4 regions of the Rhizobium sp. A37_96 genome follow, and region 3 is predicted to be linked to each of the others. Evidence: riboswitches for the same ligand, from Rfam matches in the RefSeq annotation. Region 3 holds a riboswitch; each other region holds the start of a gene.
The links. A riboswitch is a leader RNA that binds a small molecule or an ion and turns the genes downstream of it on or off. The one in region 3 is predicted to bind cobalamin.
Positions count from the first base shown of each region.

Region 1: another riboswitch for cobalamin. It lies ahead of fdhA (formaldehyde dehydrogenase, glutathione-independent); the one in region 3 lies ahead of metE (5-methyltetrahydropteroyltriglutamate--homocysteine S-methyltransferase).
Region 2: another riboswitch for cobalamin. It lies ahead of cobU (bifunctional adenosylcobinamide kinase/adenosylcobinamide-phosphate guanylyltransferase); the one in region 3 lies ahead of metE (5-methyltetrahydropteroyltriglutamate--homocysteine S-methyltransferase).
Region 4: another riboswitch for cobalamin. It lies ahead of ACQZ6J_RS10025 (aromatic ring-hydroxylating oxygenase subunit alpha); the one in region 3 lies ahead of metE (5-methyltetrahydropteroyltriglutamate--homocysteine S-methyltransferase).

Region 1 is NZ_JBNWDS010000005.1:310,200-317,797, reverse strand. Features, by position in the region: gene fdhA (formaldehyde dehydrogenase, glutathione-independent) at 1-1,130, opposite strand, end outside; cobalamin riboswitch at 1,357-1,560, opposite strand; gene ACQZ6J_RS17035 (hypothetical protein) at 1,549-1,689, shown strand; gene ACQZ6J_RS17030 (beta-galactosidase) at 1,696-3,750, opposite strand; gene ACQZ6J_RS17025 (aminotransferase class III-fold pyridoxal phosphate-dependent enzyme) at 3,855-6,890, opposite strand; gene ACQZ6J_RS17020 (SDR family oxidoreductase) at 6,907-7,598, opposite strand, start outside.
Region 2 is NZ_JBNWDS010000001.1:227,685-235,282, forward strand. Features, by position in the region: gene cobN (cobaltochelatase subunit CobN) at 1-1,413, opposite strand, end outside; gene cobW (cobalamin biosynthesis protein CobW) at 1,650-2,699, opposite strand; gene cobU (bifunctional adenosylcobinamide kinase/adenosylcobinamide-phosphate guanylyltransferase) at 2,705-3,229, opposite strand; cobalamin riboswitch at 3,548-3,770, opposite strand; gene ACQZ6J_RS01110 (chloride channel protein) at 3,952-5,748, shown strand; gene ACQZ6J_RS01115 (cobyric acid synthase) at 5,796-7,250, opposite strand; gene ACQZ6J_RS01120 (hypothetical protein) at 7,486-7,598, shown strand, end outside.
Region 3 is NZ_JBNWDS010000001.1:747,906-755,503, forward strand. Features, by position in the region: gene metE (5-methyltetrahydropteroyltriglutamate--homocysteine S-methyltransferase) at 1-1,458, opposite strand, end outside; cobalamin riboswitch at 1,557-1,768, opposite strand; gene ACQZ6J_RS03630 (hypothetical protein) at 2,170-2,484, opposite strand; gene ACQZ6J_RS03635 (porin) at 2,769-3,869, opposite strand; gene ACQZ6J_RS03640 (cupin domain-containing protein) at 4,296-4,757, shown strand; gene ACQZ6J_RS03645 (GNAT family N-acetyltransferase) at 4,788-5,306, opposite strand; gene ACQZ6J_RS03650 (LysR family transcriptional regulator) at 5,326-6,321, opposite strand; gene ACQZ6J_RS03655 (MFS transporter) at 6,443-7,598, shown strand, end outside.
Region 4 is NZ_JBNWDS010000002.1:736,556-744,153, reverse strand. Features, by position in the region: gene ACQZ6J_RS10025 (aromatic ring-hydroxylating oxygenase subunit alpha) at 1-825, opposite strand, end outside; cobalamin riboswitch at 924-1,128, opposite strand; gene ACQZ6J_RS10020 (ACT domain-containing protein) at 1,346-1,759, opposite strand; gene ACQZ6J_RS10015 (DUF6656 family protein) at 1,863-2,480, shown strand; gene ACQZ6J_RS10010 (L-threonylcarbamoyladenylate synthase) at 2,539-3,513, shown strand; gene ACQZ6J_RS10005 (FAD-binding oxidoreductase) at 3,545-4,975, shown strand; gene phnF (phosphonate metabolism transcriptional regulator PhnF) at 4,992-5,726, opposite strand; gene ACQZ6J_RS09995 (MOSC domain-containing protein) at 5,798-6,349, shown strand; gene ACQZ6J_RS09990 (DNA translocase FtsK) at 6,650-7,598, opposite strand, start outside.

The DNA.
Region 1 (7,598 bases), on a different contig from region 3:
TCGAAGCTTTCATAGCCTTGCGCCGCATCTTCGAGCGAGATGATCCTGGCGTTGACGATATCGGCAATCGGCAGCCTGTCATGTAGGATCGCCTGCATGAGTTGCCGGTTGTACTTCAGAACCGGCGTCTGTCCGGTGTGGAAGGATTGCGCCTTCGCCCAGCCAAGACCGAAACGCAGCGACAAGCTGCCCTGCTTGGCCGCGGCATCTGCTGCACCCGGATCTTCCGTCACATACAATCCGGGTATCCCGATCGACCCTGCTGCGCGGGTGATCTCCATCATCTGATTGAGCACGATTGCCGGCTGCTCGCCGCCGGAATGACCGCGTGCCTCGAAGCCGACGGCATCGATGGCGCTGTCCACCTCGTTGGAGCCGACGACCTGGGCAATCATGTCGCCGAGACGATCGCTCTTGGAGAGATCGATAGGCTCGAAGCCGACCTTGGCGGCGTGCGCGAGACGATCCTTGTTGAAGTCGCCGATCATAACGACAGCCGCGCCCAGGATGCGGGCGGAGGCGGCTGCCGCGAGACCGACCGGGCCTGCGCCCGCGACATAGACGGTGGAGCCCACGCCGACGCCCGCGCGGACTGCACCGTGAAAGCCGGTCGGCAGAATATCCGACAGCATGGTGAGATCGCGGATCTTGGCCATGGCCTTGTCGCGGTCAGGAAACTTCAGCAGGTTGAAATCCGCGTAGGGCACGGTGACGTAGCGCGCCTGGCCGCCGATCCAGCCGCCCATGTCGACATAGCCGTAGGCGCCGCCGGCCCGCGACGGATTCACCGTCAGGCAGACGCCAGTGTCCTGCGACTTGCAGCAACGGCAGCGGCCGCAGGCGACGTTGAACGGAACCGAGACGATATCGCCGATGTCGAGCATCTCGACATCGATGCCCTTTTCGATGACCTCTCCGGTGATCTCATGGCCGAGCACGAGGCCCGGCATGGCGGTCGTGCGGCCGCGCACCATATGCTGGTCGGAGCCGCAGATATTCGTGGAAATCACTTTCAGGATTACGCCGTGCTCGATGCGGCGGCCATCCGGCGCCTCCAGCTTCGGATCGTCGATATCGCGAACCTCGACCTTGCCGGGTCGCATGTAGACGACGCCTCTGTTCCCAGTCATGCCATCTCCTCCTTGATTGAACGCTTGAACATCCTCGCCCGGAATCCCGGGCATCTTCGGATCGGCCCGCTCCTCAACGGGCTGAACAGCAGCGAAATCGGTTCCGGCAGCCGCGACTTCAGCGGTGACCGGGCCGGCGCATGCATGACTGCTACGAAAGCTGCGAGATTGGAACCGGGCGATCTCAAGACGCCCGCATTCGCCTCTCGATCACCCGCCGTGATCAATCAAGCCTGCCGTCAAGGCTGGTTTCCGGGCTTCGGACCTGTCCGTTCGGACGCTGTCGACAACCTTCCCGGCAGTTGTGCCAGTGGCATCCGTCGATAGTATTCGGTCCGCTACCGTTGCGGGGGCAGCACCGGCCTGCGACCGGTTTCCCAATTATCCACCGGCACGCTTTGCCGATGGCACCTTGAATATGACCAGAAGATCACGGCAGGCGCCATGGCGCGCACAGGAAAACGACATCGGCGCCCTGCACGACGACATCAGGCATTTTGTCGGTATTGCCACAGGCAAGCTGTCGCACCGCGAACGGCAGGCGGAGCCTGCCGTTTGAGACGCATCACTCGGCCGCAGCACCCTTGGCTCCATCGAGCCAGACCGCCACGCCGACAGGCGCAAGCACGCGGTTGCCGATCAGAAATTCGGCATCCTGCGCTGCGGGGACAGCCGCCACCGTGCTTCCATAGTTGAAGGCGAAGTGCAGCCTCCCGCGCCGCGCAAGGCGCAGATCGCCGAGATCCGGCAGGCTGCTCACGCCGGCCCAGGCAAACGTGTCGCCCATGAGCTTCAACAGGAACTCGTCGCGCGGCAGCGTGGCGCAGTAGCGCGCGATGTCATTGCCGATGACGGCCGGTGAATCCGGCCGATAGTCTCCCTGGAACGTCGCCAGCACCGTCTCCGTAGTCCGGATCGTTTCCCGCCATGTGGAGGTCTCGTGGCTGGAATTGCCGTAGAGAACGGTCTCGGACTGGAACGGCGGCAGAGACTCGACGCGCGTGACGCGGAAATCCAGGAGGTCGCCAAGCACGCCCGGCGGCAGATCGGCGGGAATATGCATGTCGCGGGTCTTGCTGCCGCTGCGAGGCCCGAACAGCGCCTTGGCGCCGGAAGCCTTGAGGCGCGCAATGAAATCCGGATCGGGAATGACGAGATCGGGTGCCAGCACCAGCCTGTATCCTTCGAGATCGGAATGCTGGCCGATGAAATCGACGTCCACGCCGAGGCGCGACACGGCGGAATACCAGTCGAGCGCAATGGCGGAGGCGGCATAATCGCGACCCTGCGGCAAGGCGCGGGTGGCAAAGCGGGATTCATAATCGAGCAGCAACGCAACGGCGGCTTTGTCGCGCGCCTCGCCCTTCGGCAGCAGCTTCATCTCGGCAATGACCTGCGCCACTTCCTTGTAGCCCTGATCCTCTTCGCTGTTCGGCAGAAGGAGGCCTGCATGGAATTGCTCCTGCGCGAACGGCGCCTGCCGCCAGCGGAAATAGGAAACCATGTCGATACCGTGGGCATAGGCGAGCCATGTCCACAAGCGCACCATGCCATCGGCCGGAGACTGGTTGTGCGAGGCCCAGTTCACCGGTCCCGGCTGCTGCTCCATGACCCAGGCCCGGCCGCGGCCGACCGCCCGATAGAGGTCATGATTGAAGGCCGTTTGATCGGGATCGCCGACGCGCAGATAGCGCTGCTTTTCCTCGGTGCTCAGCCGGCCATTGATGAGCCCGCCCATGGGATAGACGTCCCACGATGCGATATCGATATCTTCGCCGACCTTGTAATGATCGAAGTCGGTGTTCTGCGACATGAAGTTATGCGTGACCGGCCGGCCCGGTGAGTGGCGGCGGATGATGTCGACCTGCGCCTTGTTGAAGCTCTTCACCTGATCGGACGAGAAGCGGAAATAGTCGACCAGATGCGTCGGGCTCGGCTCCTCGACCAGATTGTTGGGCAGATCCACCTCGTCGAAGCTGTTGTAGTGCATGCTCCAGAATGTGGTGCCCCAGGCGCGGTTCAGCTCCTCGATCGTGCCGTAGCGCGCGGCCAGCCACTCGCGGAAGGCGTGGAGCGCCACTCGCGAATAGCTGTGAATCGTGTCGTGGTCGCCGTACTCGTTATCGGTCTGCCAGGCATGCACGAAGGGATGCTTGCCATAGCGCTGCGCCACTGCTTCAGTGATACGCGCGGCTTCCAGACGATAGCGCTGGCTGGAGAAACAATAGTGCCGGCGCGCGCCGAACTTGCGAACGGCGCCGCGCGCGTCGACGGGCAGGATGTCCGGGTAACGATCCACCAGCCACTTGGGAGGAGCGGCCGTCGGCGTGCCGATGATGACCTTCAATCCCGCCTTGCCGAGCACCTCGACCGCGTCGTCGAACCAGTCCCATTGGAAGACGCCGGATTTCGGCTCGATATGCGACCAGGCAAATTCGCCGATGCGCACCCAGGCGAGCCCCAGCTCCACCATGCGCGCGGCATCTTCCTCCCATTTCGTCCGCGGCCATTGCTCCGGATAATAGCAGACGCCAAGTTCCAGCATGCCGGCATCCGGCCGGCTGGCATCGAAATTGTTCTGTCTGGCGAGCGGCTTGTGCACTGTCTTGTCCTTCTTCATTCAAGTCGCCGAACGTCGGGCATCACCCTTTGTCGCAGTCGAAATTTAAACGTTTATATCGCCGCCGAAATCGTCGCGACGTGATCTCTGTTCTGGATCAGGGGCTAGCGAGGAGGCAAACGAGACAAGGTCTCATCGAGCCCGTCGAGAAACCGGTCGCAATCCTCCGCGCTGAAGGGCGCCGGCGGCTTTACCTTCAACACGTTATGATGCGGCCCCTCGCTGCTGAGCAGGATGTGATGCTTGCGCTTCATCTCGGCGATCACGAAATCCAGTTCCGCGGCGGCGGGCTCCAGCGTCTCACGATCACGCACAAGCTCGACGCCGTTGAAGAGGCCATGGCCGCGCACGTCGCCGATGATCTCATGGCGCGAAGCAAGGGCGCGCACGCCATCCATCAGCCGGTCGCCGACGACGCGGCAATGATGCATCAGCCGCTCGTCGCGGATGACGTCGAGAACGGCAAGGCCGATCTCGGCGGAAACCGGGTTGCCGCCGAAGGTGTTGAAATACTCCATGCCATTGGCAAAGGCGGCCGCGATGGCCTCCGTCGTAACAACGGCGGCCATCGGGTGGCCGTTGCCGATCGGCTTGCCCATCGTGACGATGTCGGGCACCACGTCCTGCAATTCATGAGCCCACATATGGCTGCCGACGCGGCCGAATCCGACCTGCACCTCGTCGGCCAGGCAAAGGCCGCCCGCCGCCCGGACATGGGCGTAGGCTTCCCTCAGATAGTTGGCCGGGAGCGTCAGTTGGCCGCCGGTGCCGAGGATGCCCTCGCTGAAGAAGAGCGCCGGACGCCGGCCTTCCACCGCCAGGGCCGCGACCTGGTCGCGCACGTCATCGGCATATTTGCGGCCGGCATCCGCATCGCCATAGCGGAATCTGCCACGATAGAGATCGGGCATTTCAGCAACGCGCACATGCCGCGGCCGCCCTTCCCCGCCCTTGCCGGCGAACTTGTAGGGGCTGACGTCGATCAGGCTCGACAGGTGTCCGTGATAGGCGTGGTCGACCGTGATGATGTCGCGGTTGCCGGTATAGGCACGCGCCAGCCGGATCGCGAGATCGTTCGCCTCGCTGCCAGAATTGACGAAGAAGCAGACGTTGAGCGGATCGGGCAAAAGGTTCGCCAGGCGACGGGAATATTCGACGAGCGAGTCGTGCAGATAACGCGAGTTGGTGTTGAGCTTGGCGATCTGCGCCTGCGCTGCCTTCACCACCCGGGGATGGCAATGGCCGACATGGCAGACGTTGTTGACCATATCGAGCCAGCGGGTGCCTGCCTCGTCGATGAGATGGGCCCCTTCGCCGCCGACGATCTTCAGCGGCGTTGCGGAATAGGCGATACTGAGCGAACGGCCGATCCGCCGGTGACGCTCGCGCACCAGAAAATCCTTGTCCCGCGCAACGATGACCGAAGCGGGCGTGGAAAAGCCGAACACCACGCTCGGGTCGGGACTGATGGCCCGCCAGACCTGCCATTGCTCACCCACGCCGACACCGTGCATCCGCGCACCGAGGCCGAGATGGTCCGTGACGATCTGGAAGTGCAGATGTGGCGACCAGTTGCCGTTTTCAGACGCCTCGCCAAGGGTGCAGAAAGCCTCGCCCCGGGCGACAGCCTGCCCCACGGCCAGCCTGGCAACGCTCTGGCGCGAAAGATGGCCGTAGAGCGTCCAGAAGATATCTCCCTCTTCCGTGCGATGTTCGAGCAGCACCGTGGGACCGAAACCGAAATCGACCGCATCGTCGTGAATGAAGGCGACCGCACCGGCAAAGGGCGCATGAACAGGCTCACGCGCCGGGGCAAAAAGATCGATGCCGAGATGAACCGTCCGGCGCTGGCCGGCGGTTGGGGTCTCGTAGGCATCGCCCTTGTAGACGATGCGATCCTCCGCGTAGAGGCCGATGGCGAAATCGGCTCCGGCCTGGCCGACGCGCTCTTCGATCAGCCGTTCGGCCCCGGCGGCATCGAGCGTCGCCCATGCTCCGGCATCCGGTCCGGTCGCCGTCAGATCGAGCGCAAGCACCTTCGGCTTGGTCAGCGACGGCTTGAGAACTCCGGCAAAGTCATGAGCGTTTCTTTCCAGCCAGCGCTCGATGCGGGCGCTGTGCGGGATCGGCTCGAAGCCGCAGGCATCGCGGATGCGGGCAACCGCCAGCGAGCGGTTCTCCCGCTGCAGGCGCTGCAGTTCGCGCCAGACATCCTCCTGGCTGACCAGCAGATAGGTGTTTTCCGGATTGTCGCGGATCTGCTTTGCCGCCATGCACATGCTGACCGCGTAGCGCGTGCAGGTCAGATCGAAGATGAGCTCCGCCTCGATGTCGCTGATGGGATTGACCGCGTGATAGGCGCCGGCAAGGCGCGCGATCGCATCCACCGGATCATCCGCGCCGATCAGCGCATAGGCGCCGGCGACGGCGATCTCGATGACGCGCCAGGTCTCGACCATGTCGCCGAAATCGAGCAGACCGCTGACCGCGCCGGCGTCATCCAGTAGAACGTTGTAGTCGTTGGCGTCGTTGTGAATGACCTGACGCGGGCATTGCCGCAGCCGCGGCAGCACCTCATGGAGGAAGCGGTCGAGAACCGCTCTTACGACCGCCTGCTTGTCCGCATCGGCAATGAAGACCAGGTTTTCCAGATGCATGTCGGCGTGGCCGATATCCCAGGCATAGGAGCGCGTTGCGCCCGGATGGCTGAAGCTTTCGAGGCTTCGGTCCATCTCGCCCAGCAGCCGGCCAAGCGTGACGATACTCTGCCTGCCGCGTGCCGGCGATTTCGACCAGACACTGCCGGTCAGCCAGGTCAACAAGCGCGCCGTACGCTGGCCACGCAGCTCGGCGGCGATTGCCGTGGAACCGCTTTTGTCCGGAAGCGCACGCGAAATCGGAAGCTCCGGCGCGGCTTGAGCGAGATGATCGAGCACGGCGACCTGCATGGCAAGGTCGTCCGCATCGCCCGGAGCGTGCAGCTTGAGCAGGAAGCGGGTTCCGTCCTCCGCCTCGATGCAATAGTTCAGGTCGTGCTCGCCGGGCAGCGCGATAATCCTGCCCGAGATGCCGTAGCTGTTGCGGAGAAGCGCGTCGATTGCTTCGATCTCACCGCCATGCTGCCTGTTCGCGTCGGTCATTGCCCCGCCCTTTCCCTTACCAAGATACAGTCTTGCCGTCGTAGGCCCGGAAGCTTCCGGTGACGGCCATCGTCGTCGTGTTGATCAGGGCCTTCAAGCAATGCGCACTTTGCGCGATGTCGACGACGGCATCCGGGCCGCCCATGTCGGTACGGATCCAACCCGGATGCAGCGAGATGACGGCAATGCCGTCGCGCTGAAAATCCTGCGCGAGCTTCACCGTCGCCATGTTCAACGCCGCCTTCGAGCACCGGTAGGCATAATCGCCGTCATCATCATCGACGGTGCCTTCCGCGAGCGAACCGGCGCGGCTGCTGATATTGACCAAGAGCTTGCGTTGGCCCGCGAGGAGATTGGGCCGGAGCGCCCGCGCGATCAGCAGCGGCGCCAGCGCGTTGACCCGCATGACCTCCATGAAATCATCGGCATCGAGCGAGCCAAGACCGCCGGTGTCGCCACGAACGGCGGCATTGTTGATGACGATATCGATCGCCTCGCCTTCGAGAGTTGTGCCAAGCGCCTCGATCGAGGCGGCATCCCCGACATCGAGAGAATGGCGCTGCATGAAACCCTTCGGCTCCGGCGGCATCTCGCGCATGCATGCCAGCACGCGCCAGCCCGCCTGGGCATAGAGCGAGGCGAGCGCATGGCCGAGACCCCGCGACGCGCCGGTCACCAGGACCGTGCCGGCGGTCGCGTGCGGCCCTG
Region 2 (7,598 bases), 520 kb from region 3:
TGGAAGCGACGAGAAGAAATCCTTGTAGTCGCTGAAGGAAAGCGTCTCGCGAACCACGCGGCCGTCACGGCCCGAATTTGTCGGCCCCTCCGCCAGGTGCCGCATCAGCTCATCGCCATCGGCAGGCAGGTCGGCAACACGATAGCCGCCCGCCCGCATCGCTTTCAGCACCTCGATCGTGCCGGCAGGCGTGTCGAGCCCGACGCCGTTGCCGAGGCGCCCATCGCGATTGGGATAATTCGCCACGACAAGCGCAATGCGGCGATCGCCGGGCAGCGTGTTGCGCAGCCGCGCCCAGTTGGCAGCGAGCCGCGCCGTGTAGCGCATGCGATCCTCGTGGGGTTCGCTGGCGACGATATTGGCCTCGACCCGCTCGTCGTAGCGGGCGGCCGCCTTGAAGGACACCGCGCGGGCGAGAACGCGACCATCGACCTCGGGCAATGCGACGTTCATGCCGAGATCGCGCGCCGAAAGCCCCTGCGAGGATGCCTCCCAGGCTTCCCTGGACGAGGCTGAAAAAATGGCCTGGAGAACAATGGCGTCACCCGTTTCGAGAACCGACGGCTGGCGATCCGCGCCCGGGGCCGAAACGGCAAAGCCGGTGGTATTGATGACCACGCCCGGCTTCAACCCGGTAAAGACGCTTTCGAGGATACCGACCGACACGGCATCTTTCAGACTATAGGCAAAGACCGGCAGCGGCCGCATGCCCTCGGCGATAAGCGCCTCTATCATGGCTTCGACAGGCTTTGTCTCGCCGCTCTGCACCAGCGCGCGATAGAAGGAAATCGCCACGGTCGGGGGTTCAAATCCCTCCTCCGCTACCATCTTGCCTTGGGAAATTCTCCTCCATTCCTCGACACCGATCACGCCCCGGTCCGGCCACCAGATGCCGGCCTTCATCAGGGGCACGGCGGGCATCGGCTTCTCCGCACCCGACAGCATCGCCTCGGCATAGGCAAGGAATGCACTGGAGTTGGCCTCGCCGCCTTCGATCAGATACGACCAGAGCGCATTCAGATCGTCGAGAGCGACATTGGAGAATGGCGTCAGTCCGGGATCGGGCTTCGAATCCCCCGGCAGCACCGCAATCAAGGTGCCTTGCCGGGCCGCACAGGCATGCAGCGCTTCCAGCGCATAGTGGAAGTAGCTCGCACCTCCGAGCGCCCGCACGATGATGAGCTTCGCATGCCGGGCTGTCCTGTCGACATAGCTATCGACGGACATCGGATGCTTGAGGCTCATCAGGCTCGCAAGCCGGAGGGAACGGCCGCCCTCGCCGTGGGCTGCGGCAATCGCCGCAAGCTCGGTGTCGGCGGCCGACAGAAAGAGGATGTCGCCCGCCGATTGGCCAAGATCGATCGCCTCCTCGCCATCGCTGATCGTTCCCTTCTGTGCCAGGAGGAGATGCATTAGGCTTTAGAGTATGCGGCGGCATACCCCCTTCTGTCTCGTCGTGACATCTCCCCCACGAGGGGGAAGATCATTGAGTGCCATGCCTCGCCCGGTCGGCCATCCGAAATTCCTGAAACTTCAGCAGTCAGCCATTTCGCGACAACGTAGCCACGAGCTTCCAATCTCCCCCCTTGTGGGGGAGATGTCGCCAAAGCGACAGAGGGGGGTATCGCACGGCAAAGACGCAGCATCGATCAGACCAGCGCCTCGATCGACTTGCGCACGATCGCCTCGTCCATCTCGTGCAGGCCGATGACGACCAGCCGGGTCGCCCGTGCTTCGCCCGGCGTCCAGGCGCGATCGAAATAGGTGTCGATGCGGCTGCCGACGGCCTGAAGCTGCAGGCGCATGGGCTTGCCGGGCACATCGACAAAACCCTTGAGGCGCAGGACGTCGTGTTCCGCGATCACGCCCTTCAGCGCGTCAACGAAGGCTGCCGGGTCGGCAACCGGGCCGAGCTCGACCACGAAGCTGTCGAATTCGTCGTGATCGTGCGGCGTGCCGTCTTCATGCTCGAGCTCGTGATGCGATTTGCGGTTGACGATATCGCCCTCGGTGCCGATGCCGAGGCCGAGCAGGACGGCAGCCGGCACATCGCCGTTCTTGGCTTCGATGATCGTCGGCTTGCGGGCAGTGCGCGAGGCGACTTCCGCACGGACACGACCGAGGCCGGCAACATCGATCAGGTCGGTCTTGTTGAGAACGATCAGATCGGCGCAAGTCAGCTGGTCCTCGAAAAGCTCCTCGATCGGGCTTTCGTGGTCGAGCGAATCGTCCTCGACGCGGCGAGCCTCGACGGCATCGTGATCGTCGGCGAAACGGCCGGCGGCAACGGCGGCGCTATCGACCACGGTGATGACGCCATCGACGGTGACCTGCGTGCGGATGTCAGGCCAGTTGAAAGCGGCGACCAGCGGCTGCGGCAGCGCAAGGCCGGAGGTCTCGATGACGATGTGATCCGGGCGCGCATCGCGCTCCAGAAGCTTCGTCATGGTGGGAATGAAGTCGTCGGCGACGGTGCAGCAGATGCAGCCATTGGTCAGCTCGATGATATCGTCTTCGGTGCAGTTCTCCGCGCCGCAGCCCTTGAGCACGTCGCCGTCGACGCCGAGATCGCCGAATTCGTTGATGATCAGCGCGATCTTCTTGCCACCGGCATTCTGCAGGAGGTTGCGGATCATCGTCGTCTTGCCGGCTCCCAGAAAGCCGGTGATGACGGTGGCGGGAATCTTTTCCTGGTTCATATGGATCAACCCTTCATTTTCAGCGGCAAGCCCGCTGCGATAAAATAAACTTCGGCACTCGCCGCCGCGACCATCTGGTGCAACCGGCCGGCATGGTCGCGAAATTCGCGCGCCATGCGATTGTCAGGCACGATACCGAGACCCACCTCGTTGGAGACGAGAACGAGCCGCGCTCGCGCCGTCGGCAGAAACGCGGTAAGGGCCGCAAACTCCGCGGCAATGTCGCGCTCCGCCATCATCAGATTGGTCACCCAGAGCGTCAGGCAGTCCACCAGCACGGAGCGCTCGTCGGCATCGATCGCGGCAAGCCGCGCCACGAGATCGATCGGCTCTTCATGCGTCTGCCATAGATCGCCGCGGTCGGCACGGTGCTGCGCGATGCGCTCGCGCATTTCATCGTCCCACGCCTGCCCTGTCGCCACATAGTGACGTTCGAGCCCCGTGTCCGAAACCAGGGATTCGGCAAATCTGGATTTGCCGGAACGTGCGCCGCCGAGGACGAAAACAGACCGGGAATTCGAAGAGGACATGCGTTATTTCCGCTCCCACGCGACAGCGAGGGTCGGCAGCATCGGGCTGATACCGGAAAATTGGCGTCTACACGCCGAAAACTCGTCTTGCGCCATGACAACCTCCGTGCTGGCAGCGGAACTCGCGTTCCTGGAACAGGCTCTGCGCCCGGCACGCATGGCAGGTCTCCTGGCTCGCGGATAAGGCGCCACGATCGGGGCGGACCGAAACCGGTCGCTCCCGATCGTAGCCCAGCGGGTCTTTCTCGCCTTCCCGGCAGCGCATCATGAAAAGGCGGACGATTCGTAGACTTGAGAGGCGTCCAACCCCGGTAGATCATGATGCCACACCAGTGGCTTTTCCGGCTTGAAGCTGCTCCGCCTGTTCGCCCCATGCGAACGATCGGCGGGATGGCTGTCAAACCGGACGAAAGTCCCTGACCGCTCTACAGTCGCGGGGTCGGCTGTGATGAGAACGCCCGGATTGGGTCCGCCCCTTCACATTCCCTTTTCATCCCATGCGACAGATCGCCGCTCGGGAACCATTCGTTATGCCGGCAATGATTAGGCTTTCACTTAGTTCAAGTCAATCAAGGGCATGGATGCGACGCGCACCGTCCTGATTGCGAAATCGGCTGAAAATTCCCAAAAGACCGGCGGCTTTTTTGCCGTATTTCTTTGATGTTAGGAGTTTATAGAGGGTAAGCCCTCACATTCTAGTAAAAACGTATCGTCCGCTCCCAATGTTGCAGAAATTCCAACCGCGCCGCCTCGGCGTCTTCTCGGCCTTTTTCGACCTCGGTCGATTCAGGGCATTGCTGCGCCGTGGCGAATTGGGGCTTGTGTTCGCCGGCGCGCTGGTAGGGGTAGCCTCCGGCTGCGCCGTGACCGCGATGAGCTTCGTCTCGCGCAAGCTTCACAGCGTCATCTACGGCATAACCGACTACGAGCGCCTGAGTTCGGCGGCGGTCGCGATTCCCGATAAATCGGTGGTGTTTATCGCGCCGGTCGCCGGCGGCATCATCCTCGGCATCCTGCTCTACATATTGTCGCGCACGCGCAAGAAGCCGATGGTCGACCCGATCGAAGCGAATGCGTTGCACGGCGGGCGCATGTCGCTCACGGACAGTATCCTCGTCGCGGTACAGAACCTGATCTCGAACGGGTTCGGCGCCTCGGTCGGGCTGGAGGCAGGCTATACGCAGCTTGCCGCCGGCATCGCCTCGAAATTCGGCTACAAGATGCAGATGCGCCGCGCGGACCTGCGCATGCTCGTCGGCTGCGGCGCTGCCGGCGCCATTGCCGCCGCCTTCAACGCGCCGCTCACCGGCGCCTTCTACGCGTTCGAGCTGATCATCGGCAGCTATTCCATTCTCACGCTGACGCCCGTCGTCGTCTCGGCGTTGATATCGACGATGATCGCAAGGCTGCTCGCCGGCGACGATTTCGCCATCGATATCGGCCATTTCGGTGCCATTGCGCCCGCCGACTATCTACCGGCGGTTCTGCTGGGCGCCTTCTGCGCCGGCATCGGCATCCTGATCATGCAGGGCGTCGCCTGGGTGGAGGAACTGGCGCGCAAGAGCTCGATCGCTCCCCCCTTCCGCCCCGCGCTCGGCGGCCTCGTTGTCGGAATGCTGGCGCTGATCTCGCCGCAGGTTCTGTCGGCGGGACATGGCGCGCTGCATCTCAATCTGTCGTCGGATGTGACCCTTGGGGCCTTGGTCGGGCTATTCCTTCTTAAATCGCTGGCCTCCGCGGTTTCGATCGGCTCCGGCTTCAGAGGCGGCCTGTTTTTCGCATCGCTGTTCATGGGCGCTCTGCTCGGCAAGATCTTCGCCTATTGCGCGCCCTATTTCGACCACGCGACGCTGACGCCTGTGGTCTATGCCGTGGTCGGCATGAGCTCGCTTGCCGTGGCGATCATCGGCGGCCCGCTCACCATGACGTTCCTGGCGCTGGAAATCACCGGCGACTTTCCGATCACCGCCCTGGTGCTGGCCGCCGTCATCACCTCGTCGCTCGTGGTGCGCACGACCTTCGGCTACTCCTTCGCCACATGGCGTTTCCATCTGCGCGGCGAAAGCATCCGCAGCGCCCACGACGTCGGCTGGATCCGCAGCCTCACCGTCGCCCGCATGATGCGCCCCGACGTACATACGGCAAGCATCGACATGAGCATCGAGGAGTTTCGCAAGAACTTTCCGATTGGCTCGGCCCAGCGCGTCATCCTGATCGACAAGAACGAGAAATATTCCGGAATGGTTCTCGTGCCCGATATCTATGCGAGCCCGGTCGAGAAGGACGACGAGGAACATGGACTTTCGGATTTCATCCGGCTTCGTAACGAATTCCTGCAGCCGCAGATGAACGCCAAGCAGGCCGCCGCCATGTTCGACCAGACCAAGAGCGAAGCGCTCGTCGTGGTCAACGACCTGATCGAACGCAAGGTGATCGGCCTGCTGACGGAAAGCTACACGTTGCGCCGCTATAGCGAAGAACTCGACCGCCGCCGCCGCGAAGTATCGGGCGAACTCTGAAGGGCAGCGACGGCGCAAGACCGCTAGACACGCTTGCGCGACATGCCTTACCGGGCGAGGCTGTCGAGCCAGGCCGGATCGAGCACGCTTTCCAGTTCTACTGCGATTTCGTCCAGCGCCGCGTCGACACCGGCGCGATAGTCCATCCGCTCGCCTGAAAGGCCGAAACTTGCAAGCAGCCTTGCCCGATAGGCATCGCTGCCGAAAAGCCCGTGCAGATACGTACCCATGACGCGGCCATCGGGCGACACCGCCCCATCGGGCCTACCGTCAATGACAGTCGAGGGCCGTTCGCAATCCGCGCCAGTGGTCACGCCGAGATGGATCTCATAGCCCGATAGTGGCACGTCATATTCCTTCGAGACGGCAAGGCTGTTGCGCACCGTCTTTTCGGGCGCCATTTCCGTCTCTATGTCCAGAAGGCCCAATCCGGGCGTCTCGGTGACCGATCCTTCGATACCGAGCGGATCGTGGACCATGCGGCCAAGCATCTGGTAGCCGCCGCAAATGCCGATGACGCGGCCGCCGCGGCGCACATGCGCGGCAATGTCGCGATCCCAGCCCTGCGCGCGCAGATCGAGCAGGTCGCCGATCGTGGACTTCGATCCCGGCAACACGACAAGCCCGGCATCGGCAGGCAGATGCTCGCCGGGCAGCACGAAGACAAGATCGACATCGGGCTCGGCCCGCAGCGGATCCAGATCGTCGAAATTGGCGATGCGCGACAGTACGGGCACGGCAACCTTCAGCGCGCCGGAGGCACCGCGGGCAAGCCGCTCCAGCACCACGGAATCTTCGGCCGGCAGGCGGGCCGCCGCCTTGAGCCAGGGCACGACGCCATGGCATTGCCAGCCCGTGAAACCGCCGATGGCCTCTATGCCTTCCCCGAACAGCGAGACGTCGCCGCGAAACTTGTTGATGATATAGCCCCGGATCATGCGCCGGTCCTCTTCCGGCAGGATGTGATAAGTGCCGACCAGCGACGCGATCACGCCGCCGCGGTCTATGTCGCCGACCAGCACCACGGGGACGTTGGCGCGTGTCGCAAAGCCCATATTGGCGATGTCGCCCCGCCGCAGGTTGATCTCGGCGGGAGACCCCGCCCCCTCGACGATGACGAGATCGGTCCCCGCGCGCATCGCGGCGAAGCTTTCGAGCACCGCGCCGAGCAATTGCGGTTTGAGCGCCTGATAGTCCCGGCCCTTGGCATGGCCCCAGACCTTGCCCTGTACGATGATCTGGCTGCCCGTCTCCGATTGCGGCTTCAGAAGCACCGGATTCATATGCACGGAGGACGGGGCGCGCGCCGCCAGCGACTGCAGCCACTGAGCCCGGCCGATCTCGCCTCCGTCCTCGGCCACCGCCGCATTGTTGGACATGTTCTGCGGCTTGAACGGACGCACCCTTACGCCCCTGTTGGCGAACAGCCGGCACAGCCCGGCGACCAATACCGTTTTTCCGACATCGGAGCCGGTTCCCTGCAGCATGATCGCTTTTGTCATTCCCCACCACCTCGATGCGCCGCAGCCGCTGAAAATACGGAGTTTCGCCTTGTTTCCGCCGTGATCCTTAACCGCTGGAAACGGCCGTGGCGATACAAAAATGCATCACCTTCCGGTATGCTCCGTTTGCGACATCGGATGACGATTTCATCCATTGTTAGTTACGATGAAGAGGATTATCTCCATCGCGAAAACACACAACAAAGCGGGCCGATCCGGCTCGGAGGATACCCCAATGCTCTTCATCTTCAACAGACAGAATTCCATCCAGATCGCCTGGAATGGCAAGATCCCGGCCTATCGCCCGGAGAACCGCCTGCAGCAGCTGGATACGCGCTTCGGCACGGT
Region 3 (7,598 bases):
GCGGATCGCTGCCGCCGTTTCCTTTTCCAGGAAGGCCTCGTAGTCGACATAGCTGAGCTCTCCCTTGTCGTGCAGCGAGCGCGCCTTGCGGACCTCGGCCGTCTGCGGGAACGAGCCGATGGTCGTTGTCGGGAGGGCCGGCAGCTTGAACCGGCGATGCTGGATCGGCTGGCGGGCCGAAAACGGCGATTGCCGTTTTTGCTCGATGCCCCGCAGCTCATGAAGCCTGCCCTGGACGAGCGGATCATGCACCCGGACGGAAGTCAGCCGGGCATGCATGGTCTGCTGCGATGCCGTGAGCGACGAGGCGTCATCGCCGGCCGTGAAATGGCGGCCAAGCAGGGCGATTTCGTCGAGCTTCTGCGTCGCGAATGCGAGCCAGGAGCGAAGTTCGTCGTCAAGGGCCGTTTCCAGTTCGATGTCGATCGGGACATGCAGCAGCGAGCAGGACGGCGCAATCACGATATCCGCCTCGCCGCGAAGCGCGGCCACGGCGGCAATGCGTGAGGCGATGGCCTGAAGATCGCTTCGCCAGATGTTGCGCCCGTCGATGATCCCGAGAGACAAAGCGAGATGCGCCGGCGCACGACGGACGATATCCTCCAGCGTGCTGCCGCCGCGAACGAGATCGAGATGCAATCCGGCGACGGGAAGCTGCAGAGCGATGTCGAGATTGTCGCCCAGCGACCCGAAATAGGTCGCAAGCACGAGCTTGAGGTTTGGTGCTGCCTTGGCGAGCGCCTTATACGCCAGCGCGAAGGCCTGCCTTTCCTTGTCGGAGAGATCGAGGACCAGAGCCGGCTCATCCACCTGGACGCTGTCGACGCCTGCGTCGGCCAGCTCGGACAGGATGCGGGCATAGACTGGCAGCAGCCGCTCCAGAAGGTCGATCGGAGCGGAATCGTCGAGCGCCTTGCTGAGCTTCAGGAAGGTCACCGGCCCGAGGATCACCGGCCGGGTGTGGATGCCGAGCGCCTTCGCCTCCAGAAAGGCTTCGAGAGGCCGGTTGGATGTCAGCTCGAAGCGCTGATCGGCTTTGAGTTCCGGCACCATGTAGTGGTAGTTCGTATCGAACCACTTCGTCATCTCGAGCGCGGCCGCACCGGCTGCATGGTGCGCATGTCCGCAATCGGCGTGTCCGTTACCGGACGAACCGCGGGCCATCGCGAAATAGACGTCGAGATCGACCGGTCCCCCGCGCCATCCGTAGACCGGAGGCACAGCGCCCACCATGACCGCCGTGTCGAGAACGTGGTCGTAGAAGGAGAAGTCGTTGGAGGGGATGATGTCGATCCCTTTTTCCCGTTGCAGTCGCCAATGATCGGCGCGGAGCGTTCTGGCAGTCTCCAGAAGCGCGGCCCGATCGGTCTTGCCGGCCCAATAGGATTCGAGCGCGAACTTCAGTTCGCGATGTCTTCCAATACGTGGAAAACCGAGATTTGCGGTCTTGATGGTCATTTCCTTACCCCGAAGGTTGTGGGCAAGGCATTGGCTGACGCATCGACGATAGGCACAGTGCGCCCGTCGCAACGCGGCACACCGGGACACCCCGCCCGTGGACGTTATCTATCGCGGCAGGTCTCCTGGCTTGCGGGTCATCGCTACCGTTCCGTCTTCCCGAGGCGTCTTCCTCAGTGACATGGTGGAACGGCGGCTCTCCGCCTACAGTTGCGGGGGCAGCTTCGGCATGGACGAACATCGTCGCACCGAATTCCCTCTTAGCTCATCCGCATTGGCGCGGGTAAGAACCACGATGGCGTCAACATGAACGACGCAGGCGCAAGCGTCAAGGAGATATAAAGATATCTTTATATCTTGGTTTGGAATTGCGTGAGCTGCAGATCATGGGCATCGGAGACGCATCGACCGTGCGCGGCCCCAATAACGCTGCCATCCATGGCGAATGGTTTGCTGCAGCGTCTCGATGGGAAAAGGTTGCCGCTTTGAGGCCCGTACGCGATCGCGAGTGAAAGCGGACGCAAACGACCGAGAAAAGCATAACGCCCCTCCGGCCTCCGAAGCCTGCGGAAAATCCGCAGGCGACAACGCAACCAGGCCAGACCCGAGACATTTTGGCCCAGGCTGGAGTGACGGCCGGCAGGAAATCTCTCGCCGTGCCGGCGCCTTGCTTCGATTGGCTAATCGGCCGAGCTGCCGTTCGCCACGAATTTAGTGGTTCTTGTTCGGCCCTTTGCCGGTGGTGAAGCTGCAGGTTTTGATCTTGCAGCTCGGATCGTCGCTTGTCGGGACGCTGGCGCTGGCCATCGTACCCTGGCCGAGGCACGACATCGAATTCGAAACGGTTCGGTTGTACATCATCATGCCCGGATGGTGCGACGGGTATTTCAGCACGACTGAACCACCTTCCTGCGCCATCTTTTCATGCACGGTTGCGCAGGTCATTGACTTGGAATTGTAGGCCGACATGGCCATGGCATTCGTGGAAATCATTCCGATTGCTGCAAGTAATACGATCGTCTTCATGGGGCTTCCTTTAATCAACACCGAATGGCGCTGAAAATGACTTATTCCTTCATTAGCTTCAGTTTTATGACAGCGAGCCGACTTCCCCCCGTCGGCTATTCACATCCCTGTCAGAAGCAAACGGCACATCATCGGTACGGTTGAGCGCAAGGCGCTCGCGCCTCGCTGCGCCCACCGGCCGGATGCAGATCCGGGCGCAGATTTTCAAGTTGTCCCGCAAAACGAACGAGGCCCGATACGAATACCGGGCCTCATTTGCAATCAAATCAAGCTGAGCCGAAGTCTCAGAAAGTCCGCTCGAAGCGAAGGATGCCCGAGAAGGTATCGTCACCCGGCACATCGTAGTGAACATAGGTCACTTCCGGCTCGACCAGGAGGTTCTTGACCGGGTTGAACTTCAGGTTCGTCGTTGCCTCGAAGATCTTGGAGTCGGTGTAGGCGAGCTGAACGTTCCACTTCAGCTTGTCGTTGAACGGCACGCCGACGCCGCCCCAGACGGCCCAGTCACCCCAGCCGCAATCCGCGCCGTGAACAACGCCGGAGGACGTCGTGCAGGCCGAGACGTTCTGGTTCGAACCGGCATACTGGTTGAGCTTGTCGCCATCGGTGTTCCAGCCGCCCATCAGGAAGGCGGAGAAGACGCCGAAGTCGGCATCGACGCGAGCCTTGATGGCGCCTTCTTCGACGATCGAGTCGTAGCCGCCGACGACGCGGAACTGCCATGCGCCAGCCTTGTAGCCGAGACCGGCAACGACGTTCGGGGCATAGTGGTCGGACTCGGACAACTGCCAGCTTCCACCGTAAGCGCTGGAGGTGGTACCGGAGTTGCTGTCTTCGAGCGAGATGACGCCCGTGAAGCCGGTGCCGCTGTCATAGTTGTAGGTGAGCTGATTCAATTCGTACGGACCGTCATAGATGACGTCGTCCTGGATCACGTCGCCAGCATAGCCGACGAACTGGTTGTATTGCGAGTCCGTCTTGCCCACGGTGAAGCCGCCGAGGGTGATGTAGGACCACAGCAGGTTGGTGCCGGTGGAGCCGCCGTCATTCCAGTCCCAGCGAACGATGGTTTCGGTCTTCAGCGGACCGTATTCGGTGTCGGTCGCGGTGTTGACGTCGAGTTCGGCGCGGGTGTGCCACTTCGTGCCGAAGCTGCTGTCACGATTGTAGGGATCCTTCCACTGGCCTTCGGTGCGAACCTTGCCGCCGACCCGCAGGCAGGTCTCGGTGCCGGGGATGAAGAAGTAACCAGCGCCGAAAGCATCGCAGATGCGAACATATTCCAGCGGCTCGGGTTCGGCTGCGACGATAGCGTCGGCAGCATGGGCGCCGGATACGACGCACAAGGCAGCAGCGGAGCCAATAAGCAAGCTCTTGATGTTCATGGTAACTCCATTCCTCATTTGAACTTGCGCGATTGACGAACCTGGGGGGCCGCTCGACATCAAGTTTCAGTCCTTAGTTCCGAAGCACAACGCCTCGCTTCCGGGCAGAAAGTTGCATTTGCGATCCCGCTTTTACAAGGACCTAAACATATGTGACAGCACGTACATATGCCGTGTTGCCCAAACGACGCACATGTGTACGGAGCATGACAGGAGTGTGACAAACACACCAATCCACAATCAGTATCGCAACCACGGAAACACGCATGGGTAGATGCCCGGGGAGCAAGTCCGCCAGCCCGCCGGCCGTTCCCTGTCGCGAATCCGGTCGCGGTATACGGCGCTGGACTGCCGGCAACGAGTCTTGATAGACTCACGGAGCGCAGACAGCGTATCCATCCATGGCAAATCGCAGGCGGGATCATCATGCCGAAGATCGATGTTGCAGCCGTGCCTAAAATCAAGGGCACCCGATATCCCGCTCCATTCAACGAACCCTGCGCCGAGCGCATACGCCAGCGGCTGGGTGATGCCGGCGGTCTCCAGGATTTCGGCGTCAACCTGATGCGGCTGCCGCCGGGCAATTGGTCGAGCCAGCGGCACTGGCATTCGGAAGAGGACGAATTCGTCTATGTGCTGGAAGGCGAGTTGACGCTGATCGAGGATGACGGCGAAACGGTGCTGCGCGCCGGCGACTGTGCCGCCTTCCCGAAAGACTCGGGCAACGGTCATCACATGGTCAACAAATCGAACGCCATGGCGATCTATCTCGAGGCCGGCACCCGTTCTCCAACGGACCTCATTACCTGCTCCGATATCGACATGATGAGCTCGAGCACGGACGGACTGTTCGTGCACAAGGACGGGATGCCCTATCCGGACGGTTAGAATGGCCGCGGCGCTGGCTCGGCCGCGCGGCTATCTCCGTTCATCCCCGCTCGCCGGAGCCGTCCGGTATGAGAAAAGACGTGTCGGCGCGCCATGCAGCATCACGTCCCGCTCGAAACCGAAGCCGCATTTTTCCAGCACGCGCCGGGAAGCGACATTGACGGGGCGAACAAGCCCGATAACGCGTTGCGCCTGCAGATCATTGCGGGCGAAGGCCAAAGCCTCCTTCACCAGTTCGGTCGCATAACCGTTGCCCCAGTGATCGGGATGCAGGTGATAGGAGAGATTGAGCCCCTCGAATTCCGTCGAGACGGTAACACCGCCGAAGCCGATCAGCCGACCTTCCGTTTCGACCGCCCAGCGTCCGAACCCATGCAAGCGCCAATGTGCCCGGTCGCGGGCGAGGCGCCGGGCGCTCTCGGCAGGAGAATCCGGCCTCGGATCCGGCCGATGGGCTACGAGCTCCGGCCGGGCAAACAGTGTCGTAATGAAATCGAGATCCTGCTCTTCCGGCCTGCGCAGGGATAGGCGCGACGTATGCCGGATCATGCTCCCTCTCCTTGAAGGATCATACCGCCTCGGCAAGAACAGGCGGATCGTAGCAGCAGGCATCCGTGGAGACGCCCACGCGGCACCCGCTCGCCTCAAGCGCGTCCCTCACCACATCCACGAACAGGCGACGCAGCCACAGGGAGCGGCCGTCAGCCTGATCCACGCGCCGGTAGAGCATCGTCACGGGGTCGGCGGGCAACTCGAATGGCGGTGGCGAAATCGCCAGATTGTGCAGCTGCGCCATGCAGTGGGCGATGGACTCCGGCACGGTCGCAATCGCCGGCATGGCCTGCAACGTCATCGGCAGGGCCGAAAAACGCGGCGCGGTCGCCACCACCTGACGACGGTAGCCGAGACGGGCGAGAGCGGCATCCACGTTTGTGGATATGGTGCCTTCAATGGACACGGTTACGTGCGGCGCGTTCGCGAAATGCTTGAGGCTGAGCGGTGCCGCGCATTTCAGATGCCGGGGATCGTAGATGCACAATGACGTCTGTTCGAAGAGGGGCGCGCGAATATGCCAGGAGGCTGGCTCGTCATGCACCGAGATGCTGAATTCATAGGCCCCCTCGTCCAGCAGGCGAGCGGCGTCGCGCCTGTCGAAGGCCATGCTGACCAAGCGGGCGCCGGGCGCCATCTGGCGCAACCGCGCCGCCAGCGGCCCGAAGAAGGATGATTCGAGATTGTCGCAGAGCCCGATGCGGAACTCGCCCTGCCAGCTTCCCGGATCGAAAGCGGCGGGCGGGCGAATGGCGCGCTCGATGCCGGAAAGCGCATCCTCGATCGCCGGCGCGATGGAGAGCGCCCGTGGCGTCGGCTGCAAACCTCTGCCGACGCGCACGAACAATTCGTCATCCAGCGTCTCGCGCAGCCGGCGCAATGCAGCGGAAAGACCCGGTTGGCCAAGCAGCAAACGCTCGGCCGCACGGCTCACGTTCCGCTCCTGCATCAGCACGGAGAAGGCGAGCAGCAGATTGAGATCGATTTTCCGAAGGGTCGCATCATTCATCATCGCCAGTAATACCTGACATGGTTACTATCAATTTGCAATAGGGTTTGAAGATGTACATTTTCTCGTTCCCTGCCGCTCCCAGCCTCCCAAAAAGACGGCAGCACAGAAAGGAACGATCCCGATGACTTCTTCCCAAACCCGAAGCGGGGCCGGATTGGCGTTGCTACTGCTATGCGCCGCCAATTTCCTGGACGCCATGGATGTCTCCACTATTGGGGTGGCGCTGCCCGCGATCCAGAAAGAGCTCGGCATGCAGGCGACATCGCTGCAATGGGCCGTCAGCGCCTATGTGCTCGGCTATGGCGGCTTCCTGCTGCTCGGCGGCCGCGTCGCCGATCTCTTCGGCCACCGCCGCGTGTTTCTCTGGTCGCTTGCCGTCTTCGCTGCCGCGAGCATTGCCGGCGGCTTCGTCGATAGCGCCCAGACCCTGATCGCCGCCCGCCTCATCAAGGGCATTGCCGCCGCCTTCACGGCACCGGCCGCCCTCGCACTGCTGCTCTCCGTCTTCGGGGAAGGCAATGCCCGCGCCAAGGCGCTCGGCGTATTCTCTTCCACCGGCGCCGCCGGTTTCGTCCTCGGCATGGTGCTGGGCGGTGCCGCAACCATCATCAGCTGGCGGGCGACCCTGGTCATGGGCGCACCCGTCGCCATCCTCGCGCTGATTGTCGCCCCCTTCGTCCTGCCCGCCGATCACAAGCGGAGCGGCCCCGGTGCCCGCTTCGACTGGGCAGGCGCAATCACGATCACCCCCGGCCTGCTGCTCTTCGTGTTCGGCGTCACCAATGCCGCGGCCGACGGCTGGCAGGCATTCGCGACATGGGGATCTTTGGTGGCGGCTCTGGTGCTGATCCTGCTCTTCCTGGTGGTTGAGTGGCGCCATAGCGATCCGATGGTCCCGCTTGCCATGTTCCGGCGTGCCAAGCTCAGCCACGCCAATGCCATCGCCGCGCTGTTCCAGGGGGCCTATGTCGGCTTTCAATTCATCGCGACGCTCTATTACCAGACAGTCGTCGGCTGGTCGGCCTTCGCGACCGGCTTCGCCTTCGCCGTCGGTGGCGTCTGCGTGATGTTCCTCGCACCGCGCTTTGCCACGATCGGCCAGGCCCGCGGCACGACCCTGCTGATGACGTTCGGCGTGGGATTGCAGGCCATCAGCTATCTCTTCTGGGTGCTGTCGGTCGGCCAGATCGATACGATCGTGCTGGTCGCCATCTCGCAACTGCTGCTTGGCGTCGGCTATGCCATGACCTATCCGTCCATTCAGGTGGCAGCACTGT
Region 4 (7,598 bases), on a different contig from region 3:
GCCGGACATGGTGTAGCTTTCCGCGCCTTCGATCAGCGGCATGCGCGCCGTGCGGAACTGCCCATCCGGAGAGAGCTTGAACTCGCTCGGCAGGCCGGCGGCTTCGCAATGCGCCCAATGCGCGGTGATCACGGGATCGCTCATCGCGCCCTGCACGCCGCTGACGGTCGGCGCTTCCGGGAAGGTGCGGCAAAGTTCGGGATGATTGGCGGCGCAGTGATAGCACTCGCGATTGTTTTCCCACACCAGCTTCCAGTTGCCTTTTTCGATGATGGTGCTCTGGAAGGCGATCTTGGCTTCGCTGATGCGGTGCGGCGCCATGTAGGGTTCGATCGTGGCGCGGACGGACGCGAAGTCCGGAGCGTTCTTTGCCAGGCAGATGAAGATGTAGCCGCCGACGCTTTCGCAATGGACCGGCTTCAGCGAATACTGGGTCTTGTCGAAATCCTCGGCCATCTGGCGGGCGAACAGCAAGGAGCCGTCGAGCTCGTAGGTCCACTGATGATAGGGGCAGACCAGCTTTGCCGAGGAACCGCGATCGGTCGTGCAGACGCGCGAACCGCGATGGCGACAGCTGTTGTGGAAGGCGCGGATAACCTGGTCGCGGCCGCGAACGATGACGATCGGGTAATCGCCGATCTGGACGGTGAAGTAGTTGCCCGCGCGCGGCACTTCGCAATCGTGACCGATGAACAGCCAGTCGCGATAGTAGATCATCTCCATGTCGAGCTTGAAGTACTCGGCGTCGGTGTAGAAGGGTTGCTCCAGGCTGAAACCCGGCCGGCGATTTTTCAATTGCCGCAAAACATTGCTGTTGATATCCATTTGCCTATCCTCGCGCAGTACCGGGAGACGAGCAGAGGACATGCGCGGCCGGTTGGGAACAGCCGGGTGCAATGTCCTGGCCGCCCGCCGCGGTCAGTAAACCATATGTGCCCAAGGCTGGTTTCCGGGCTCTGGAGCGGCCCTGTTTCCAGAACCCCATGGCACCTTCCCAGGCCGACCAGACCCAGTGGCTTTATCCGCCATGCCTTACTCCACCACCGTTGCGGGGGCAGCGCCGGATTTTGACCGGCTTCCCAATTCTCCGCCTCCCTAGCAGACGGCACCTTGAGATTGATATCATCATATCCCTCGGCCCTGTCGGCGGCTGCGCTGCAATGCGACATCGGCTTCGAAATTGACGACAGGTGAAACGGGGCCGTGGGACGGTTGCAAACAGCGCCAATATAGGAAGGTAATTCAAGCTCTTATGTGCCTGCGTGGAAAGTGCGGCATATGCGCCATCCACATCGCATCGATGACGCTTTATTCTGATTGCGACAGATCAGCCGCCGGCCGGCGCTCAGGGGGATGATTGGGCGGCGGAAAGCGCCATCAGGGCGGCCATCGCACGCCCGGCATCGGCAGCCGGCACGAAGATATGATCGTGATAGTAAGCGGCAACGACATTGGCGCTGATCCCCTCGTTTCCAAGGGCCGTGGCGAAGGCCGCCGTCAGGCCCACGGCCTCGAGAGACGAGTGGACCTCGAGCGTAATCATCCGCATTGCCGGTGCCGCCGGAAGCCCCGCTTGCTTCGCCGTCTCCAGGGGAAGGATCAGCGTCACGCCTTCCTTCTCCCGGAAAAGCCCGATCGGCTCCAGATGCAGATGATCCGCGAGCGCGGAGGCCGGCACGGTGCAATAGACGAACTCACCCTCGACGAGATGAGGCTTCATGCCGGAAAGCAGCTGCGTGAGATCGGTCATTCCTGGCATGTTCTTTCGTCTCCTCGAAGGTTTGCCGGCCCGGCGCGGTTAAGCCCGGCTCAAGCTCTGCGATCTATCGTCCCGCATAGAGAGTTTTATAGCGAGATCCGGCATGGCCAAACTCAGATATTTCGACGCTGGGAAGCCCGCCGACCCCGAACCGGCGCCGGCGGCACCGACGACGGGGCACAGCGAATTCCTGCGCACGGGCCGCATCAACCGCGACAGGCCGCATTGGCTTGCGGAAGAGCGCGAATACCTCAGTCATCAGCAGGTGGCCGAGCGTACCGCGCTGAAGCTCAGGGATGCCGGCGAAAAGACCCATGACCGGCTCAACAGCTTCCACAAATCCATCCGTTTTCCGAAGCTCATCTTTCATCACACGCTGAAGGACACGCCGCATCTCGGCTATTGTCACGTTACAGCCGCGCGGACACAGTTCGCGCAATATGAGGACGTGAACTGGGCCTTCTATATCGCCAACTTCTTCGCCCGCATCGGCCAGGAAGAAAACTTCTTCGAAGACATCAGCCTGAAATATTCGCGGATGTATTTCGCCGTCGCCGTCCATCCGGACAAGGAAGCGGACGACAAGAGGCTGACGATCAATCGTGAGATCCGCGGCAACGGCGTGCTGTTCCATACGCACGATCCGCAGATCGCCATCCGCAACGTTCTCCTGCTCGGTGCCCGCAACGAACAGCTTCGCGACATCATTCGCCAGCTTTGACGATTGATCCGAAAACTCGAAGGGCATAAGAACGGCCTGAACTGCAAGCAGGCAGGCCATGGCACGACACATAGACATTCTCGAACATCCGCAAACGGCGATCGACGTCGCAACGGCAACGCTTGCCGAAGGCTTGCCGATCGGATTGCCGACGGAGACGGTCTACGGGCTCGCCGCCGATGCCACCAACCCGGCCGCCATTACGCGGATCTACGAGACGAAGGGACGGCCGCGCTTCAATCCGCTGATCTGCCACATGAGCGATCTCGCCATGGCGGAACGTTATGCCGTCTTCGATCCCATTTCCCGCAAGCTGGCGGAAGCCTTCTGGCCCGGCCCGTTGACGCTGGTGCTGCCGCTCAAGGCCGACAGCGGCATCCATCCGCTGGCGACCGCCGGTCTCGACACGGTCGGCATCCGCGTGCCTCAAGGTTTCGCCGGCGAGTTGATCCGTGCCTTCGACCGCCCGCTTGCCGCGCCGAGCGCCAATACGTCGGGCAAGATCAGCGCCACCAGCGCCGATCATGTCGATGACGATCTCGGGGAGCGAATCACGCTGATCCTCGATGCCGGAGCTTCGGTCGTCGGCGTGGAGTCGACCATCGTCAAGGTCGAGGATGGCGAGATGCGCCTGCTGCGGCCCGGTGGGCTCGCGGCCAGCGAAATCGAGCGGGTAGCCGGCAAGGCGCTGAAGCGCAAGAAGAAAGCTTCGGCTGCGATCGAGGCGCCCGGAATGCTCGCCTCTCACTATGCGCCGGGGGCCGCCGTGCGGCTCGACGCAAGGGATGTGTCCGCAAACGAGGCGCTGATCCGCTTCGGGACACCCGAGATTGCCGGCATGGAGAACGCCGTTGCCGTGCTGGATCTGAGCGCCACCGGCGATCTTTCCGAGGCCGCCGCAAACCTTTTCGACTTCATGAAGCGCGCCGATGCGACCGGCGCGGCGACCATCGCCTTTTCGCATATTCCCGACGAGGGCCTCGGCGAGGCCATCAACGACCGGCTGCGTCGCGCGGCTGCACCACGAGAATGAACTAGCCCGACCTACCGGCAAAGGACACGCCATGAGCAGCTCCGCCCCCTCTTCCGACCTCCTCGCTCGCTTCGCCGCCATCGTCGGCGAAAAACATGCCGTGCGGGACCCGGCGGAGATCGCACCGCATCTCGTCGAAAACCGTGGGCTCTATCACGGCGCTTCGCCCATGCTGCTGAAGCCCGGCTCGGTGGAGGAGGTTTCGGCGATCCTGAAACTCGCCAGCGAGACCGGCGCGGCCATCGTTCCGCAGACCGGAAATACCGGCCTCGTCGGCGGCCAGACGCCGCGCGAGGGCGGCTCCGACATCATCCTGTCGCTGGAGCGCATGAACCGAGTGCGCGATATCGATCCGGTCGGCAATACCATGATCGTCGACGGCGGCTGCATTCTGGCGGACGTTCACAAGGCGGCAGCCGAGCATGGCCGCATGTTTCCGCTGTCGCTCGGCTCCGAAGGGTCCTGCCGCATTGCCGGCAACCTTTCCACCAATGCCGGCGGCACGGCCGTTCTTGCCTATGGCAACATGCGCCAGCTCTGCCTCGGCCTCGAAGTGGTGCTCCCGACCGGCGAAATCTGGAACGGCTTGCGCCGCCTGAAGAAGGACAATACCGGCTACGATCTGCGCGACCTCTTCATCGGCGCGGAAGGCACGCTCGGCGTCATCACCGGCGCGGTGCTGAAGCTCTTCCCGCAGCCGCTCGGCCATCAGGTCGCCTTTGCCGGCCTGCAGTCGGTCGAGGACGCGCTGACACTGTTCAAGAACGCCTCCAGCCTGTGCGGCACGGCGCTGACCGGCTTCGAGCTGATGCCGCGCATCGGCGTCGAATTCACCGTTCGCCATATTCCGGGCGTGCGCGACCCGCTGGAGACGGCGCATCCCTGGTATGTGCTGATCGATATCTCCACGTCCGATTCGGCTGAAACAGCCGAGCGGATGATGACGGCGCTGCTCGAACAGGGCTACGAAGCCGGCCTGATTCAGGATGCGACCATTGCCAGCTCGGAAGCTCAGCAGACGGCCATCTGGCACATGCGCGAGAGCATGTCCGACGCGCAGAAGCCGGAAGGCGGCTCGATCAAGCATGACGTTTCCGTGCCGGTCGCACAGATCCCGCAATTCATGGCGGAAGCCGAAAAGGCCGTTGTCGCCGCCATGCCGGGCGCACGCATCTGCGCCTTCGGCCATATGGGCGACGGCAATATCCACTACAACATCTCGCAGCCCGTCGGCGCCGACAAGGCGGAGTTCATCGGCCGCTGGCGCGAGATGAACAAGATCGTGCACGGGCTGGTGCTGCAGCATGGCGGCTCGATTTCCGCCGAGCACGGCATCGGCCAATTGAAGCGAGACGAGCTGGCTTCGATCCGCTCGGATATCGAGATGGACCTGATGCGCCGCATCAAGACGGCATTCGACCCGGCCGGGATCATGAATCCCGGGAAGGTCCTCAAGGCCTGAGACCAGATTTACGGTCCTACACCGTGACGACGACCCGCTCGGAAGCGAAGCAGCCGATCTGGCAGGAAATGATCGCGCCCTCGGCATCGATGTCTTCGCCGGCATAGGCGAGCACCGGTGCGAGGCGCGATTGCTGCAGAAGACGCGCCTCGGCTTCCGTGGGCATGCGCGCCGTGATGTCGGTGGACCGTCGCCAATAATCCTTTACGCCATAATCCTTCAGTGCTGCCGTGAACGACCCCATTGAACCGAACTTCTGCGCCAGGCCGGCAAAGCGCGCAGCCGAGCAACTGCGCATGACCACCGAGACGGGCAGGTTGTCGGCATAGGCGATCACGCACATTTCCAGCACCGCCTCGCCCGGCTGCAGGTTCAGCCTGCCAGCAATATCGGCATTTGCCGGAACCTCCCTTGCCGAGAAAACCTTTCGCGTCAGTTTTGCGTCCGTCGCGGTCAGATCCTTGCTGAATCGCACCTTGTCGCCCAATTGAAAGCGAACGGGCATGTCGGCGCGCACATAGGCGCCACTTCCTCGCGCCACGCGCAAGAGCCCCTCCCCCTCCAGCTCGGCAATCGCGCGCCGCATCGTCACCCGCGAGACGCCGAATTGCTCGGACAGGGCGCGCTCGCTCGGCAGGCGACTGCCGGGGGCATGCCTGCCCTTGTCGATGGCGCTTCGCAGCTCTCTGGCAACGGTCGCCCAGCCTCCGGCGGATTTTACGCTTTCGCCCTGTCGATTTTTCTCACCCATCACAATTCTGTCGCCCTGAAATTGGTATATACCAATCTATAGAGATCTGGTCGTTTATGGAAGGGTTCGGCATGGGCGACAAGCGCATATATGTGACGGCGGTCAGCAGCAGCGGCGTGCATGGCTTCAGCAAGCAGAACAAGGATCATATCCAATTGCTGACCGGCCTTGGCGTGGAAGGCGACGCGCATATGGGGGTGACCGTGAAGCACCGCTCACGCGTCGCGGCCGATCCGACGCAGCCCAACCTGCGCCAGGTGCATATCATCCACGAAGAGCTGTTCGAGGAACTGACCGAAAAGGGCTTTTCCGTTGCTCCGGGCGACATGGGCGAGAACATCGCGACCAGGGGGATCGACCTGCTTTCCCTGCCCCAAGGCACGCGCCTGCATATCGGCGCGGAAGCGATCGTGGAGGTGACGGGCTTGCGCAATCCTTGCAAGCAGATCGACGATTTTCAGAAGGGCTTGCTGCATGCGGTGCTCGACCGCGATGCCGAGGGCGGTCTGGTCCGCAAGGCCGGCATCATGGGCATCGTCTCACAGGGCGGCCGGGTGCAGCGCGACGATGCCATCCGCATCGAGCTGCCGCCGCTGCCGCACATCAAGCTCGAGCGGGTTTGATATTGGGATTAATTTGACGCGGCCGCATAGAAACAATTTGGCTTTGAATACGCCGAGGATTTGATACCCCCCTCTGTCACTAACGTGACATCTCCCCCACAAGGGGGGAGATTGTTGGGAGTATGTCGTACCGCTTCACCAAGTCATCGCATTTTGGTTTCTGCGGGTGAGATGTTTGTTTGAGGCACGCACGTTCCGCTGATCAGCGATCTCCCCCTTTGTGGGGGAGATGTCCCGAAAGGGACAGAGGGGGTGCGCACTCTCCGCGACGATCGCAGCCAGCGTCATCCCCCGGTCAGATCAATCGAAATCCTCGTTGCCCGAATTGCCGCCATTGCGGTTGCCGGTGATGATCTCGCGCTTGCCGACGTGGTTGGCGGGGCCGACCAGGCCGTCCTTCTCCATGCGCTCGACGAGCGATGCGGCGCGGTTGTAGCCGATGCCGAGGCGGCGCTGGATGTAGGAGGTCGAGCACTTCTTGTCGCGCATGACCACCTTGATCGCCTGTTCGTAGAGATCGTCGCCATCTTCCGAAGCGATCGCGCCCTTGTCGAAGACGGCCGTATCTTCTTCCTCGTCTTCCTCGTCCTCGTCGGCGGTGACCGTGTCGAGGTATTCCGGACGGCCCTGCAGCTTCAGGTGAGCCACGACCTTTTCGACTTCCTCGTCCGAGACGAAGGGGCCATGGACGCGGGAGATGCGGCCGCCACCGGCCATGTGCAGCATGTCGCCCTGGCCGAGAAGCTGTTCGGCGCCCTGCTCGCCGAGAATGGTGCGGCTGTCGATCTTCGACGTCACCTGGAAGGAGATGCGCGTCGGGAAGTTCGCCTTGATCGTACCGGTGATGACGTCAACGGACGGACGCTGCGTCGCCATGATCAAATGAATGCCGGCGGCACGCGCCATCTGCGCCAGACGCTGGATCGCGCCTTCGATCTCCTTGCCGGCGACCATCATAAGGTCCGCCATTTCGTCGACGATGACGACGATATAGGGCATCGGCGTCAGGTCCATCTCCTGGCTCTCTTCGATCGGGGCGCCTGTGCCCTTGTCGAAGCCGGTCTGAACCATGACGTGGATCGTCTCGTCCTTTTCCTTGGCGGCGGCGACGCGGCTGTTGTAGCCGTCGATATTGCGCACGCCGAGACGCGACATCTTCTTGTAGCGATCCTCCATCTCGCGTACCGCCCACTTCAGCGCCATGACGGCCTTCTTGGGATCGGTGACGACCGGGGTCAGGAGGTGCGGG